Regions from separate parts of the Nonomuraea sp. CA-218870 genome, predicted to be linked through region 1. Evidence: riboswitches for the same ligand, from Rfam matches in the RefSeq annotation. Region 1 holds a riboswitch; each other region holds the start of a gene.
The links. A riboswitch is a leader RNA that binds a small molecule or an ion and turns the genes downstream of it on or off. The one in region 1 is predicted to bind cyclic di-AMP.
Positions count from the first base shown of each region.

Region 1 (3,207 bases):
TGGTGAACAGGACCGCGCGGGCCTCCTCGCTCGGCGGGGCGACCGAACCGCCGGGCATGGACATGATCGAGGTGAGGGTCAGGACCCGCTCGGGGTGCCGGAGGGCGAGCGACTGGGCGATCATGCCGCCCATCGAGGCGCCCATCACGTGCGCGGCCGGCCAGCCCAGCGCGTCCATCAGCCCGGCGGCGTCCTCGGCCATGTCGTCCAGCAGGTAGGGCACGGGCCTGCCCGAGCCGGGCACGCCCGCGTCGTGCAGGTGGGTGGACAGTCCGGCGTCGCGGTTGTCGAACCTGACGACGTGGTGTCCCTGGTCGGCGAGCAGCTCGCAGAGCGGGTCGTCCCAGTGCACGAGCTGGGCGCCCAGCCCCATGATCAACAGGAGCGGGCGCCCGCCGGGAGAGCCGAAGCTCTCGTACGCGATGTCGATGCCATGGGCCGATGCGATCGAGGTCACGGCCCTAGAATGACATTCTGATGTGGGTCAAGCCAAGCTCAGCGGCGCAGGAGCTTGCGCAGCCGCTCGCGGCCCAGCACCAGGCCACCGCCGAGCAGCACCGCGCCGCCGACCACGACGGCGCCGGTCACGTTGCTCCGCTCGGTGGCCGCGGCGGCCTGGGCGGCGGCGCCTGCCGTCGGCCTGCCGTCCGCCATCGGCTCCACGGCGACCGCCTTCGGAGCCTCGGTCTTGGCGGGCTCGGTCTTGGCGGGCTCGCTCTTCGCGGGCTCGCTCTTCGCGGGCTGGGCTCCGGCGAGGGCGTTCGGCGCGTCCTGCTCGGCGTCCGCCTTGGCGCCGGCCAGGGCCTTGCCGTCCTCCGCCTTCTCCCCGGCCTTGTCCTCGGACTTGTCCTCGGCCAGGACCGGCGGGCTGGCAGGGTTGCGGTCCATGCGGCCCCAGGCGCCGGTGGAGAACGCCACCGGGTGGTTCTTCAGGCCCACGCCGTCGCCCCACTTGGTGATGACGTACTCGACCTTGATGTGGCCCTTGCCGCCGTTGCCGTCCACCATCAGCGTGCGCGGGTTGAACGTCCCACCGGTCAGGTCGGCGAAGGTCTTCCCGTCCAGGTCGAGCATGATGCCCCTGTTGGAGGGCGTGCCCGGACCGCGGTCACCGACGAAGAACGGCGCCTTCTTGCCGTTGTAGAGGACGTAGCCCTCGGTCAGCAGGGGCCAGCTGGGGCTGGCGGCCATGCCCTTCTGCATGGGCTTGCCGCTGGCCGGCAGCCCGGTGTCACCGGCGCGGCCGGAGCCGTCGTCCCAGAAGTAGGAGGCGGTGGTATCACCCTTGAGCAGGATCTTTTCGGTGCTCATGTCGAGGTCGGCGTGGGCGGCGCCGGAGCCGAACGCCAGCGTGCCGGCGGCGGCGACGAGCACGGCGAGGGAACGCATGCTGAAACGAGCGGGCATGAAAGCGCAAATCCTTTGTGAGGCAACAGCAAAACGCGCGCACGAAGGGCGTAGCCGGGCGTCAAGCCATGCGGACGCTACGCGGGGGCGCGACGAGAAAGATCAGGAAATGGTGCCGCTCAACCGGCGGCCGGTGACATCCCGCGATAGGGGGGACGTGCGCGGTGATACATCACGAAGAAAAGTCCTCTCCATCTCGCCTACCGGGTTAGCTGACGGGTTCGGACGTGGAGATGTTGCCCTACCGGCCGCAAGGGCCGGATTCACCCCAAGGAGATGGGTCCCCGGTTCCCGCGAGGCGCGGGATTCGGCGCCAGGCAGCGGCCTCTTCCTGGTGAAGAGTCATGGTCACCGCCTGGTAACGCTTACCAATTTAGCGGGCAAAGCGGACATATGCAAAGGTAAGCCCATGATTCGGGCGAAGATCTACCTATAAAAAGGGGGTACGGCATGCCGTACCCCCTCGGAACACCCGGTTTCAGCCGCCGCTCTTGCGCCTGAAGGACCGCTTGCCCGCAGCCGGACCATGAGTCCCGTGGACCTTGGAATGGTCGGCTCCCCTACCACCCCCGCCGGTGCCCGCCTGCTGGCCGCGCTTGCGTTCCAGAGCCTCACGGAACTTGCGCTTCATCTCGTCCTCGGGAGTCTCGTCGACTTCCGGCTCCGGTGTTTCCGCCATGAGGACCTCCTGGTGTGCGTACGGTCCCAGCTTCCCACGCGAACCTTGACCGCGCGAAACCGGGGATCATCACGAAACCCGCTCCGGCGGCTTGGTGTTGGCTTGACCCGATCCAGGAAACACCCCTGACATGCAGTCCGACCCCCCGGAGCGGCGGCGGTGAGCCCGCTCGGCTTCCTCGGCCGCGACCTCGCCGTCGATCTCGGCGCGGCCACCACCCAGATCTACGCGCGAGGCCTGGGCATCGTGCTCAACGAGCCGTCTGCCGCCCTGACGGCCACCGGCCGCACCCTCTTCGGCGCTCCCGCGTACGAGTCGGGCGGCGGGATCGCCCGCTGGCCGGTGCGCGAGGGCGGCGAGCTCGCCGGGCGGCTGATCAAGTACTTCCTGACGAAGGTGCACGGGCACCCGTTCGCCCGGCCACGACTGGTGATGGCGCTGCCCGACGCCTCCTCGCCGCTCCTGCGGGCCGCGGCGCGCGACCTGGCCTACCGGGCGGACGCCCGGCGGGTCTACCTCGTCGAGCACGCCGTCGCGGTGGCGCTCGGCGCGGGACTGCCGGTACGGGAGCCGGCGGGCCGGATGATCGTCGACATCGGCCCGCGGCTGACCAGGATCGCGATCCTGGCCTGCGGCGCCGTCGTCGCCGCGACGACCGTCCACACCGGCGGCGACGCCGTGAACAGGGCGATCGCCGCGCTGGCCGCCTGCGAGCTCGGCCTGCTGGTCGGCGAGGCGGAGGCGGAGGCGGTCAAGCTCCGCGCCGGTTCGCGCTGGAAGCCGATCGACCGGCACGTGATCGTCCGCGGCCTCGACCCGGAGTCCCGGCGCGAACGGATCGCGTGGCTGCCCGTCCAGCAGCTGTACGAGGTCACCAGGGCGCCGGCGGACGCCATCGCCCGCGCCGCGGCCTCGGCCCTGGAGCGCTGCCCCGCCGAGCTGGCCGGCGACGTGGCCATGCACGGGGTGGTGCTGACCGGCGGCGGCGCCCTGCTGCGCGGCCTCGCCAGGCGCCTGCGCGCGGCCATGGGCGTGCCGGCCCGGCGCGCGGACCGGCCCGTCGAGTCGATGGCGCTCGGCCTCGGCCGATACGCCGACCGCCTGGGCGCCATCGGCCCCCG
Region 1 is NZ_JBNJMN010000002.1:942,886-946,092, reverse strand. It holds gene ACQEUU_RS33085 (alpha/beta fold hydrolase) at 1-457, opposite strand, end outside; gene ACQEUU_RS33080 (hypothetical protein) at 496-1,407, opposite strand; cyclic di-AMP (ydaO/yuaA leader) riboswitch at 1,590-1,730, opposite strand; gene ACQEUU_RS33075 (DUF5302 domain-containing protein) at 1,886-2,086, opposite strand; gene ACQEUU_RS33070 (rod shape-determining protein) at 2,246-3,207, shown strand, end outside.

Region 2 (3,207 bases), on a different contig from region 1:
GCGCATCCGCGTGTGGTCCGGCGGGTCCATCATGAGGAACGAGCGGACCGGCTCGTCGGGGCCGGACGGCGGGGTGGGGCCGTGGCCGAAGCGGGGATCGCGCAGGATGGCCGAGCAGAGCTCGTGGGAGGTGGCGACGACCAGCCCGCCGCGGGTCCGGTGGAACGGCCGGCGCAGCTTCCGGTAGCTGGAATAGGGGTCGCGCAGAAATGCGTCGTCGTACGGATCGAAACCCAGCAGATCGCTGGGAGTCAGCGCGGGCGGCGACGCGCTGTCAGAGGCGTTGTGATCGATCATCGCGCTGGTGGAGGTGCCGGCATATGGCGAGTACTTCATCTTGGCCGGATCATGTCAATGGCCAGGGTCAGATGAAGCGGATCTCGCGCTTGACGGTCTTTCACGGATGCGTTTACGTAGTCCGGGACGAGCAGCCCATTGCTCGGGCCAGGAGGTCTCCGAGTAGTGCTGTTGGGGGGAGGGCTCCCGATGGATGTGCTCAGTGAAAACGTCGAACTGAGCCATGCAGACCTGGCGTTGCTGGCAGAGCTTGCCAGAGGCGTCACCGTGGATCGCGTGGGGCGCCGCCTCGACTGCAGCGGCCGCACGGTGCGCCGAAGATTGAGGGGCATCTGCGACCGGATCGGGGTGGCCACGGCGATCGAGGCCGTGGCCTGGGCGGCGCGCCGCCAGTTGATCTAGCGCGCCGCCTTTCCAGCGCCGGTCGATCGAGCGCGCCGGCTGATCCCGATGATCAGTCGGCGATGCGCACCGCGCCGGCGTAGGGGCGCCGCGCTATGGAGGCGATGCGGACGACGTCACCGGTCCGCGGGGCGTGCACCATCATGCCGCCGCCGAGGTAGATGCCCACGTGGTGCAGGTCGCTGTAGAAGAAGACCAGGTCGCCGGGGCGCAGCTCCTCCCGCGAGATGTGCCTGCCCGCGGTCCACTGCTCGCCGGTGTAGTGCGGCAGCGAGATCCCGACGCGCTGGTAGGCGGCCATGACCAGGCCGGAGCAGTCGTAGCCGTTGGGGCCTTCTGCGCCCCAGACGTACGGCTTGAGCTGCTGGGTGAGGGCCCAGCGGGCGGCCTGGGCGGCCTTGCCGTCGCCGGGGATGGGCAGGTTCACCCTGACGGCCCGGGTCCCGGGGCGGCCGGCCTCGCCGAGCGCGCGCTGGAAGAGTCGGCTCTCGACCCTGGTGACGAGGGCGGAGATGCGGTCGCGCTTGGCGCCGAGGTCCTCGACGATCTGGTCGACCTCGTCGATGCGCTTCCTGGCGCCTGCCCTGGCGCGTTCTGCGGCGTCCATCGCCTTGGTGAGCTTCAGCACCTCCTCGCTCTGCTGCCGGCGCAGCGCGTAGGTGGTGGCCGCGCGGTCGAGGTAGGTGTCGGGGTCGCCGCCGCCGGCGAAGGCGAGCGTCCGGTTGAGGCCGCCCGACATGTACTCGGCCTCGACCAGCAGCGTCATCTTCGTCCTCTTGGCGGCCAGCTCGGCCTCGCTGGTGGCGAGCCTCTTCTCGGCGTTCTCGACGGCCTTCCTGGCGGTCTTGAGCTTCTCGCGCTGCCCGTTGTACTGCTCGGTGAGCGTCTCGATCTCCAGGTGCATCTTCTCGACCTGCTCGGAGAGCTCCTTGAGCGAGGGCTTGGGGTCGGCTGTGGCGGGACCGGCTGGGACGGCGAGCATCAGGGCGGCGAGGACGGCGGCCGCGACGATCAGCCTCAGGCCGTTGCCGGTCCGTTCCGGGGGGCGGGCGGGCCCGCCCTCGGCGCTCCCCCTGCGGTCGCGCGTGCGCTTCACCGATCAAAGCTCCTTCCGTGGGCGCCGACCGGGTTAGCTGACGGGTTCGGGCCGGAGCAGCCCTACCGAGCGAGGTGCCCGGATTCACCCCTGGCGGCGCTGCCTGATCGCCGCCGGCGGATCCCCGGTTCCCCTTGCGGGGATTGGGCGCGTCTCCGCGCCGCGTGCGCGGGGACATCGACGCTGGACACTAATGCACCCCGGGTTCCTGCTCAACCGGAACTGCCGACTCTGTAGAGGTTTCACAACTGACGGGTCACAGGGTGATCTCGGAAACCCCGTGACGGCAAAGACTTTCTGTCCTCTTTGTGGTTACTTGGCGCAGGGGTGAACCTGCGGCGGCCAGGAGCGCTTCGTTCAGCCACGCGACCTCACAAGTGGGGCGGAAGTCCCGGGTTTGGGGTGAGCCGTAATCGCAATCGGTACTCTGGAGAGCCATGGAGCAGCTCGCCGAACGTCCCCTTCCCGAGACGGAGGTCCTCGTCCGGCGTGCCAGGACGCCCGACGTCAGAGCCATCAAACTCCTGGTGGACACCTACGCGGGAGCCGGTCCCCGGCTGCTGGAGAAGGCCGCCGTCACCCTGTACGAGGACGTGCAGGAGTTCTGGGTGGCCGAGCGCGACGGCAGGGTCGTGGGCTGCGGGGCGCTGCACGTGCTCTGGGAGGACCTCGCGGAGATCCGCACCGTGGCGGTGCACCCGGAGGCGCGCGGGCTGGCGATCGGGCACAGGATCGTCGCGGCCCTCATCGACACGGCCAAAGAACTCGGGTTGCGCCGCGTATTCTGCCTCACATTCGAGGTCGACTTCTTCGCGAGACACGGATTTCGTGAGATCCAGGGCACCCCCGTCTCGCCCGAGGTCTACGCGGAACTCCTGGCCTCGTACGACGAGGGCGTGGCCGAGTTCCTGGACCTGGAACACGTCAAGCCGAACACCCTGGGCAACACCAGGATGTTGCTTCACCTGACCTCGGGTGATGCGGATCTTGACTGACAGAAAAGGTGATTGTTGATAGCCATGTCGATACGTTGTCCAGGACAGGCATGTGCCCTGACATGTGCCACATGCGCACGCGAAGCGAGGTGACACGGTGAGCACCGGACAGCCGCCGTATCCGCAGGATGACTCCGGAGAGAATCATCCTGGATACGGGCATAACCCGGGACGCCCTCAAGGCGAGGATCCCGACGCGACGGTCGTTGGCTATCGGGCCGACGACCCCTACGGCCAGGGCCAGTACGGCCAGCAGGGCTACGGCCAGCAGCAGCACGGGCAGCAGCAGTACGGCCAGCAGCAGTACGGGCAGCCGGGTCAGCAGGGCTACGGCCAGCAGGGCGCCTCCCAGCCCGGCTACGGCCAGCAGCCGCAGTATGGGCAGCAGCCCGACTACGGCCAGCAGGGCTACGGCCA
Region 2 is NZ_JBNJMN010000001.1:382,594-385,800, reverse strand. It holds gene ACQEUU_RS01835 (cytochrome P450) at 1-336, opposite strand, end outside; gene ACQEUU_RS01830 (LuxR family transcriptional regulator) at 487-699, shown strand; gene ACQEUU_RS01825 (NlpC/P60 family protein) at 752-1,795, opposite strand; cyclic di-AMP (ydaO/yuaA leader) riboswitch at 1,803-1,955, opposite strand; gene ACQEUU_RS01820 (amino-acid N-acetyltransferase) at 2,233-2,790, shown strand; gene ACQEUU_RS01815 (RDD family protein) at 2,888-3,207, shown strand, end outside.
Region 2: linked by a shared signal. The riboswitch ahead of ACQEUU_RS01825 (NlpC/P60 family protein) and the one ahead of ACQEUU_RS33080 (hypothetical protein) in region 1 are both predicted to bind cyclic di-AMP.

Region 3 (3,207 bases), on a different contig from region 1:
TGGCCGCCGCCACCGCCGAACAGGCGGCCGGCCTCGACCGCGTCCTGCGGGTGCCGGTCCGCATCGGCACCGGCTTCGGCCTGCCCACCCCGGACGCGTACTGGTACGCGCCCGCGGCGTTCGGGTTCGGCGGCATGGGCGGCTCGATCGGCTTCGCCGACCCGGAGAGCGGCCTGGCGTTCGGGTACGTGATGAACCGCATCCGGCAGGGGCCGGACACGCGCGCCGCGCGTCTGCTCGACGCCGTCAGGAAGGCGATGGCGGCCCGGCCCTGACGGATCCGCCCTTCATCCCGCGGCGCCTACTTCCGGGTGCGGACGGCGTCCAGGTAGGCGGCGATGGCGTCGCGGTTGCGGGCCAGGCAGTCGATGCGGGCGGTCATCCGGTCGCGCTCCCGCTCCAGCGCGGCGATCATCTCCGGGGTGGCGTCCGGCAGGTGGATCTCCCTGGGGCCGTCGAGGCAGGGGAGGATCTGCTTGATGATCCGGGTGGGCAGGCCCGCCTCCAGCAGGCCGCGGATCTGCATCACCCGGTCGACCTGGCTCTCGTGGTAGTCGCGGTAGCCGTTCGCGGACCGGGCGGGATGGATCAGGCCCTGCTCCTCGTAGTAGCGCAGCAGCCTCGGGGGTGTGCCGGTGCGCTCGGACAACTCGCCGATCCGCATCTGATCGCTCCTTCGGCCTCGGCGGGCTACGCGCCCGGCCGCCCGGCGGCGGCGTCCTCGCCCGCGAGCGGGATGCCGCGCAGGGTGAGCAGGACGAGGATGACACAGCTGACGGTCAGGGCGATGTCGGCCACGTTGCCGACGAACAGGCCGCCGTAGTCGATGAAGTCGACGACATGGCCGCGCGCGAGGCCGGGCGGGCGGAACAGGCGGTCGAGCAGGTGGGAGAAGGCGCCGCCGAGCAGCGCGCCCAGCACGACGGTCCACGCCCGGGAGCCCAGCCGCCGCCCGGTGTAGAGGATGCCGGCCACGGCGCCGGCTGCCGTCAGGGTGAACACCCACGTGGCCCCGGCGCCGATCGAGAATGCGGCTCCGGGGTTGAACAGCAGCCGCAGCTGGATCAGCTCCGGGATCACCGTGACGCGCTCGCCGCCAGAGAGCGCCGCGACCGCCCAGAGCTTGGTGAGCTGGTCGGCGACGAGGACCAGCCCGGCGAGCGCCAGCATCCACCCGTAGAGCCGCCTGCCCGTGGTCTCGGGCTGTCGTCCGCTCGGCACCGTCGACTCCGCCTTCCTTCGGCCTGCGCCCAATCTAGTGGAACGGGAGAAGCCGCTCACCGGTCACCGGCGTCCGCCGCGTCAGAGGGCCGACCGCCCCGAACTGTGCTGTTTGCCAACATTTGCGTTGTTTGTCAGGTTGCATTACCTTAATCCCAAATCTGCCTAGTCCGTGCGCTGCCTGACCCCCGGGGAGCGCACGGCCGCCGAGTCCGTTCGCGGAGCCGGGGACCCAATCCCTTCGGGGTGAATCGGCACGTCACACGCCGTAGGGCACTTCCACGCCCGAACCCGTCAGCTAACCCGGTAGGCGGCATGGAAGCGAGGAGCGATTCCCTCATGCAGCTCACCCACCGGCTGAGCGGCGCGCTGCTCGGCCTCGTGGTCGCCGCCGGCGCCACCACGGCCACCACGGCCACCGCGCCCGCCGCCCACGCGGCCCCGCCGGTCGCGCACGTCGCACCCGTCCAGGCGGCTCCCGCGCACGCCGCCGACATGCCCGCCGTCCTCGCCCCGGCCGCCCACGTGATCGACGCCACCACCGGCCGGGTGCACTTCAGCAAGGAGGCCGACCTGCGCAGGCCGGTGGCCAGCCTCACCAAGATGATGACCGCGTACGTCGTCCTCCAGCGCGCCGAGCCCACCGACAAGGTCGAGGTCACCGCCGACGACGTCCGCTACGCCTCGGCGGGCGGCGCCGCCGTCGCCCACCTGCGCGCGGGCGACACGCTGACCGTCGAGAACCTGCTGTACGCGCTCATGCTGCCCTCGGGCGCCGACGCCGCGCACGCGCTCGCCCGCGCGTACGGGCCCGGCGTCGAGGAGTTCGTGGCCGAGATGAACGCCACCGCCCGGCGCCTCGGCATGGACGACACCGTGTACGTCAACGCCGACGGCATGCCCTACGGCGGCGGCGGTCACTCCACCGCCCGCGACCAGGTCCGCCTGGCCCAGGCGGTGCTGGAGAACCCGACGCTGGAGAAGGTCACCTCGGCCCGGTACCACATGGTCCCCGCCACGTCCGAGCACGGCTCGTACTCCTGGCGGAACACCAACCGCCTGCTCGGCACCCCCGGCGCGCTCGGCGTCAAGACCGGCTTCACCCGCGCGGCCGGCTACACGCTCGCCTTCGCCGCCGACCGGGGCGAGAGCCGGCTGGTCGGCGTCCTGCTCGGCGAGAGCGACTCCAGCCGCCGCTTCCAGACCGCCGGGGCCCTGCTCGACTGGGCCGCCGCCGCCGTCCAGCAGTAGCCGGGGTGGTCGCCCGGCCGGGGCCGGCACCCTCTACAGTCCTGTTGGACCTTGATGGCGCGTGAGGACGGGACCCCCCATGGATTTGGCGTTGTGGATCGTCGCGGGCCTGCTCGCGGCCGTGTTCGGCGTGGCCGGGCTGATGAAGCTGACGCAGCGCAAGGAGACGCTCGCGGCCTCCGGCCTGGCCTGGACGGAGGACTTCTCCGCCGCGACGGTCAAGGCCATCGGCGGCCTGGAGGTGCTGGCCGCGTTCGGGCTGATCCTGCCGGCGACGTTCGGCATCGCCCCGGTCCTCGTCCCGCTGGCGGCCGCCGGCCTGGTCCTCGTCATGATCGGCGCGGCGGTCACGCACGCCCGCCGCGACGAGTATCCGGCGATCGCCGTCAACGCGGTGCTGCTCCTGCTGGCCGCCTTCGTGGCCTGGGGCCGGTTCGGCCCCCACGCCTTCTGAACCCGAATCCGATCGCGGAACCGTACGTTCCGCGATGGCTCCTAACGTGGTCACCAGACGACGAGAGGAGCGGCCCATGCCGCCGGAGAACCCCACGGCCGGTCACCCGCGCGGTGAAGCGCCGGCGCTGCACTTCGCGGACGCCGCGGCATGGGAGGCGTGGCTGGCCGTCCACCACGCGGACGAGGGCGGCGTCTGGCTGACGATCGCCAAGAAGGGGTCGCCGGTCGAGACGGTGACCATCCGGGAGGCCCTGGACGTGGCGCTCTGCCACGGCTGGA
Region 3 is NZ_JBNJMN010000001.1:4,221,630-4,224,836, forward strand. It holds gene ACQEUU_RS20440 (serine hydrolase domain-containing protein) at 1-275, shown strand, start outside; gene ACQEUU_RS20445 (MerR family transcriptional regulator) at 302-664, opposite strand; gene ACQEUU_RS20450 (signal peptidase II) at 691-1,221, opposite strand; cyclic di-AMP (ydaO/yuaA leader) riboswitch at 1,416-1,549, shown strand; gene ACQEUU_RS20455 (D-alanyl-D-alanine carboxypeptidase family protein) at 1,561-2,472, shown strand; gene ACQEUU_RS20460 (DoxX family protein) at 2,552-2,926, shown strand; gene ACQEUU_RS20465 (YdeI/OmpD-associated family protein) at 3,003-3,207, shown strand, end outside.
Region 3: linked by a shared signal. The riboswitch ahead of ACQEUU_RS20455 (D-alanyl-D-alanine carboxypeptidase family protein) and the one ahead of ACQEUU_RS33080 (hypothetical protein) in region 1 are both predicted to bind cyclic di-AMP.

Region 4 (3,207 bases), on a different contig from region 1:
TCCACCCGATGCTGGTCGGTCATCAGGAACAGGACGTTGCGTGGACTGGTCACTCGCGCTCCGATCGCCATTTTTTCCTGGGCGTTTACATTAAAGGCGGCACGGCTGAGGCGCAAGAGGGTTGACCTGCGAATCTGCCCACTTTTATTTCCGTGGTCTTGACCTAAATCCGACCTCCGGCCCGGTTCGCCCGGCGGGCACGCCGAAGGACGGCCGTCGCGCGCCGCGGAAGCCGCGGCGGGCTAGAGCGACAGACCGGTGGGGAAGCGGCAGTCGCCGGAGCGGCAGTCGGCCAGGCATCGCGCGGCGAGGTCGCGGGCCCGGGCCAGCTCGGCGATCCTGGCTTCGAGGCGCTCCACCACCGCCTCCAGGCGCCACCGTTCGCTCGCGCACGTCGCGTCGCCCGCGTCGTGGGAGCGCAGGGCGCCGGCCACCTCGTCCAGCGTGAAGCCCAGCTCCCGCAGCGCCTTGGCCGTGCGGATCCTGGACACCGCCGACTCGTCGAACTCCCGGTAGCCGGACGGCCTGCGGCCCGCCTCGGGCAGCACCCCGCGTCGCTCGTAGAAGCGCACCGTGTCCACGCTGACCCCGGCCGCGCGCGCCACCTCGCCGATCTTCATGTCGCCCTCCCTTGACTCTGGACCGAAGTCCAGACTTTACGTTCAGGAGGTGACGGAAGGAGAGCACACCATGGACATCCCACCGATCGTGTGCGACATGAGCGCCGCCCGGGACACTCCCGGGCAGCGCCTGGCCGAGTACGGACGGCTGTTCGGCCGGGCGCTCACCGCCCGCGAGCGGACCGCCGGCGGAGTCCGGTTCCGGTTCCGCGCCGCTGACGGGCCGGCCGCCGACGGGCTGGAGGAATGGGTACGGGATCTCGCCGCCCGGGAGAAGGCGTGCTGCGCGTTCTTCTCCTTCGAGGTCACGGCGTCGGACGGCGAGGTCGTCTGGGACCTGACCGTCCCCGCCGACGACATGGCCGAGGCGATCCTGGAGGAGTTCTTCCTGTTGCCGGAGACCGCCGCGGCGGGCCCGGACGAGCCGCTGCGGCGGCTGGAGGACCGGGGACTCCGGTTCGCCTGACAGGGGTCAGACCGGGCGGCCCAGGGTGCGGAGCTGGTCGGGGGTCAGCGCCGAGACGTTCTGGTCGATGGGCGAGTCGGAGTACTGGTGGATGGTCCAGGACTTCCAGTCCGCCGGCGGGGTGATCTGCCCCTTGGGCTTGCCGTAGTGGGCGACCCAGAGCGGGTAGTCGGCGAGCCCCGCGCCGTAGGTGTCGGCGAAGTGCCAGCCGCTGTAGAACATCGGCTTGACCCCGGTCTTGGCCTCCACGTGGGACAGCCACGCCTTGGCCCAGGCGTTCACCTCGGCGACGGACCGGCCGTTGGTCGTCTCCAGGTCGAGCACCAGCAGGTCACCGGGCTTGCCGGGCTGGGAGTTCACCACCGACAGGAAGTGCTCGGCCTCGGCGATGGGATTGTTGCGCGGGTGCCCGTAGTGGTACGCACCCCGCACGATGCCCTTCTTGTCGAGTTCCGCCCAGTGCCGGGCGAAGGTGTGGTCGCGGAAGCTCGTGCCCTCGGTGGCCTTGATGATGCCGAACTCGGCCGGGCTGCTCGCCCAGTCGTGGTCGGGCTGGTAGTTGGACACGTCCTGGCCGTACGTGAGCGCGGCGGCCTGCTGCGGCGCGGCGGCCGGATTCGGGTCGACGGGGGAGGCGACCTGGCCGGTGGTGGCGGCGATGGCGCTGCCGGTCACGCCGGCGAGGGCCGTGGTGCCCGCCACCAGCGCGCCGGCGAGGGCGTACGCGAGGCGGGCGCCGGGACGGTAGGTCAGAACTGCGGCAAGCCTGGGCTTGGGCATGAGGGGAACGACTCCTTGCTTCCATGCCGCCTACCGGGTTAGCTGACGGGTTCGGGGTTGGAAGTCCCCTACGAACGGTGGCGTCCGATTCACCCCAGGAGATTGGGTCCCCGGCTCCGCGGGACGCGGATTAGGCGGCCGTGCGCTGCCCTGGCGCGAGAGGGATACCGCCAGGACGGCGCACGGTCCGGTCCATCGACGCGGCGACGGGTACACCGCGCATATGCGCAAGGTATATATGCGGACAAAAATACTGCAACTATGACATATCCGGTTTTACCTGGTTCACCCGGGGTTCCCGCTCCTGGATCCCCTGCCAGGCAAGGGAATCCGAACCCCGGGTAAAATCTGCGGCCCGGCCGGCTCCGTACCCCCGGAAAGCCCTCGAAAGCGTCCAGGGCCGCGTCCCTCACGGCGCCGCGAACGTGCCCTGCCTGCGCACCGTGTGCCAGCGCAACCGCACCCCCAGCAGCGCGGTCGCCACCGACTGGAACACCACCAGATAGATGAGCTGCCGATAGACCACCTGCTGCAGCGGCAGCGCCCACAGCGCCGACACCCGCTCCCCGTCCAGGCGCAGCGCGTACCAGCCGGCGGCGGCCTGCACCGCCACGAACCCGGCCCACAGCGCCACCGCGGGCAGCGGGTCGCCGACGGCCATGTGGTAGACGGCCATCAGGTCGACCACCGGCGCCAGCAACGGCAGCAGCACGTGGAACAGCGACAGGTAGCCCAGGCAGCGGCGGCCGAACGGACCCGGCTCGGCCAGCGCGCGGCGGTGCTTCCACATCGCCTGCATCGTGCCGTAGCACCAGCGGTAGCGCTGCCGCCAGAGCTGGCGCAGCGTCCCGGGCGCCTCCGTCCAGGCGATCGCCCTTTCCTCGTACACCATCCGCCAGCCCGCCCGGCACAGCGCCATCGTCAGGTCCGTGTCCTCGGCCAGCGTGTCGGTGCTCACCCCGCCGACCGTGGCCAGCGCTTCGCGCCGGAACGCGCCGATCGCCCCCGGCACCGTCGGCATGCAGTCGAGCAGCTCGAACGCCCGCCGGTCCAGGTTGAAGCCGATCACGTACTCGACGTGCTGCCAGCGGCCGATGAGCCCGCGCCGGTTGCCGACCTTGGTGTTGCCGCTCACCGCGCCCACGCGCGGGTCGGCGAGCCCGCGCACCAGATGTCCGATCGTGCCGGGCTCGAACACCGTGTCGCCGTCGACCATGACGAGGACGTCGTGGCGCGCGTGCCGGATGCCGGTGTTGAGCGCGACCGCCTTGCCGCCGTTCGGCTGCCTGATCACCCGTACGCCCGGCAGCCGGGCCGCGGCGACGGCCTCGGCGGTGCGGT
Region 4 is NZ_JBNJMN010000001.1:4,620,183-4,623,389, reverse strand. It holds gene ACQEUU_RS22385 (sulfatase-like hydrolase/transferase) at 1-53, opposite strand, end outside; gene ACQEUU_RS22380 (MerR family transcriptional regulator) at 243-620, opposite strand; gene ACQEUU_RS22375 (hypothetical protein) at 691-1,086, shown strand; gene ACQEUU_RS22370 (glycoside hydrolase family 25 protein) at 1,093-1,866, opposite strand; cyclic di-AMP (ydaO/yuaA leader) riboswitch at 1,879-2,013, opposite strand; gene ACQEUU_RS22365 (bifunctional polysaccharide deacetylase/glycosyltransferase family 2 protein) at 2,276-3,207, opposite strand, start outside.
Region 4: linked by a shared signal. The riboswitch ahead of ACQEUU_RS22370 (glycoside hydrolase family 25 protein) and the one ahead of ACQEUU_RS33080 (hypothetical protein) in region 1 are both predicted to bind cyclic di-AMP.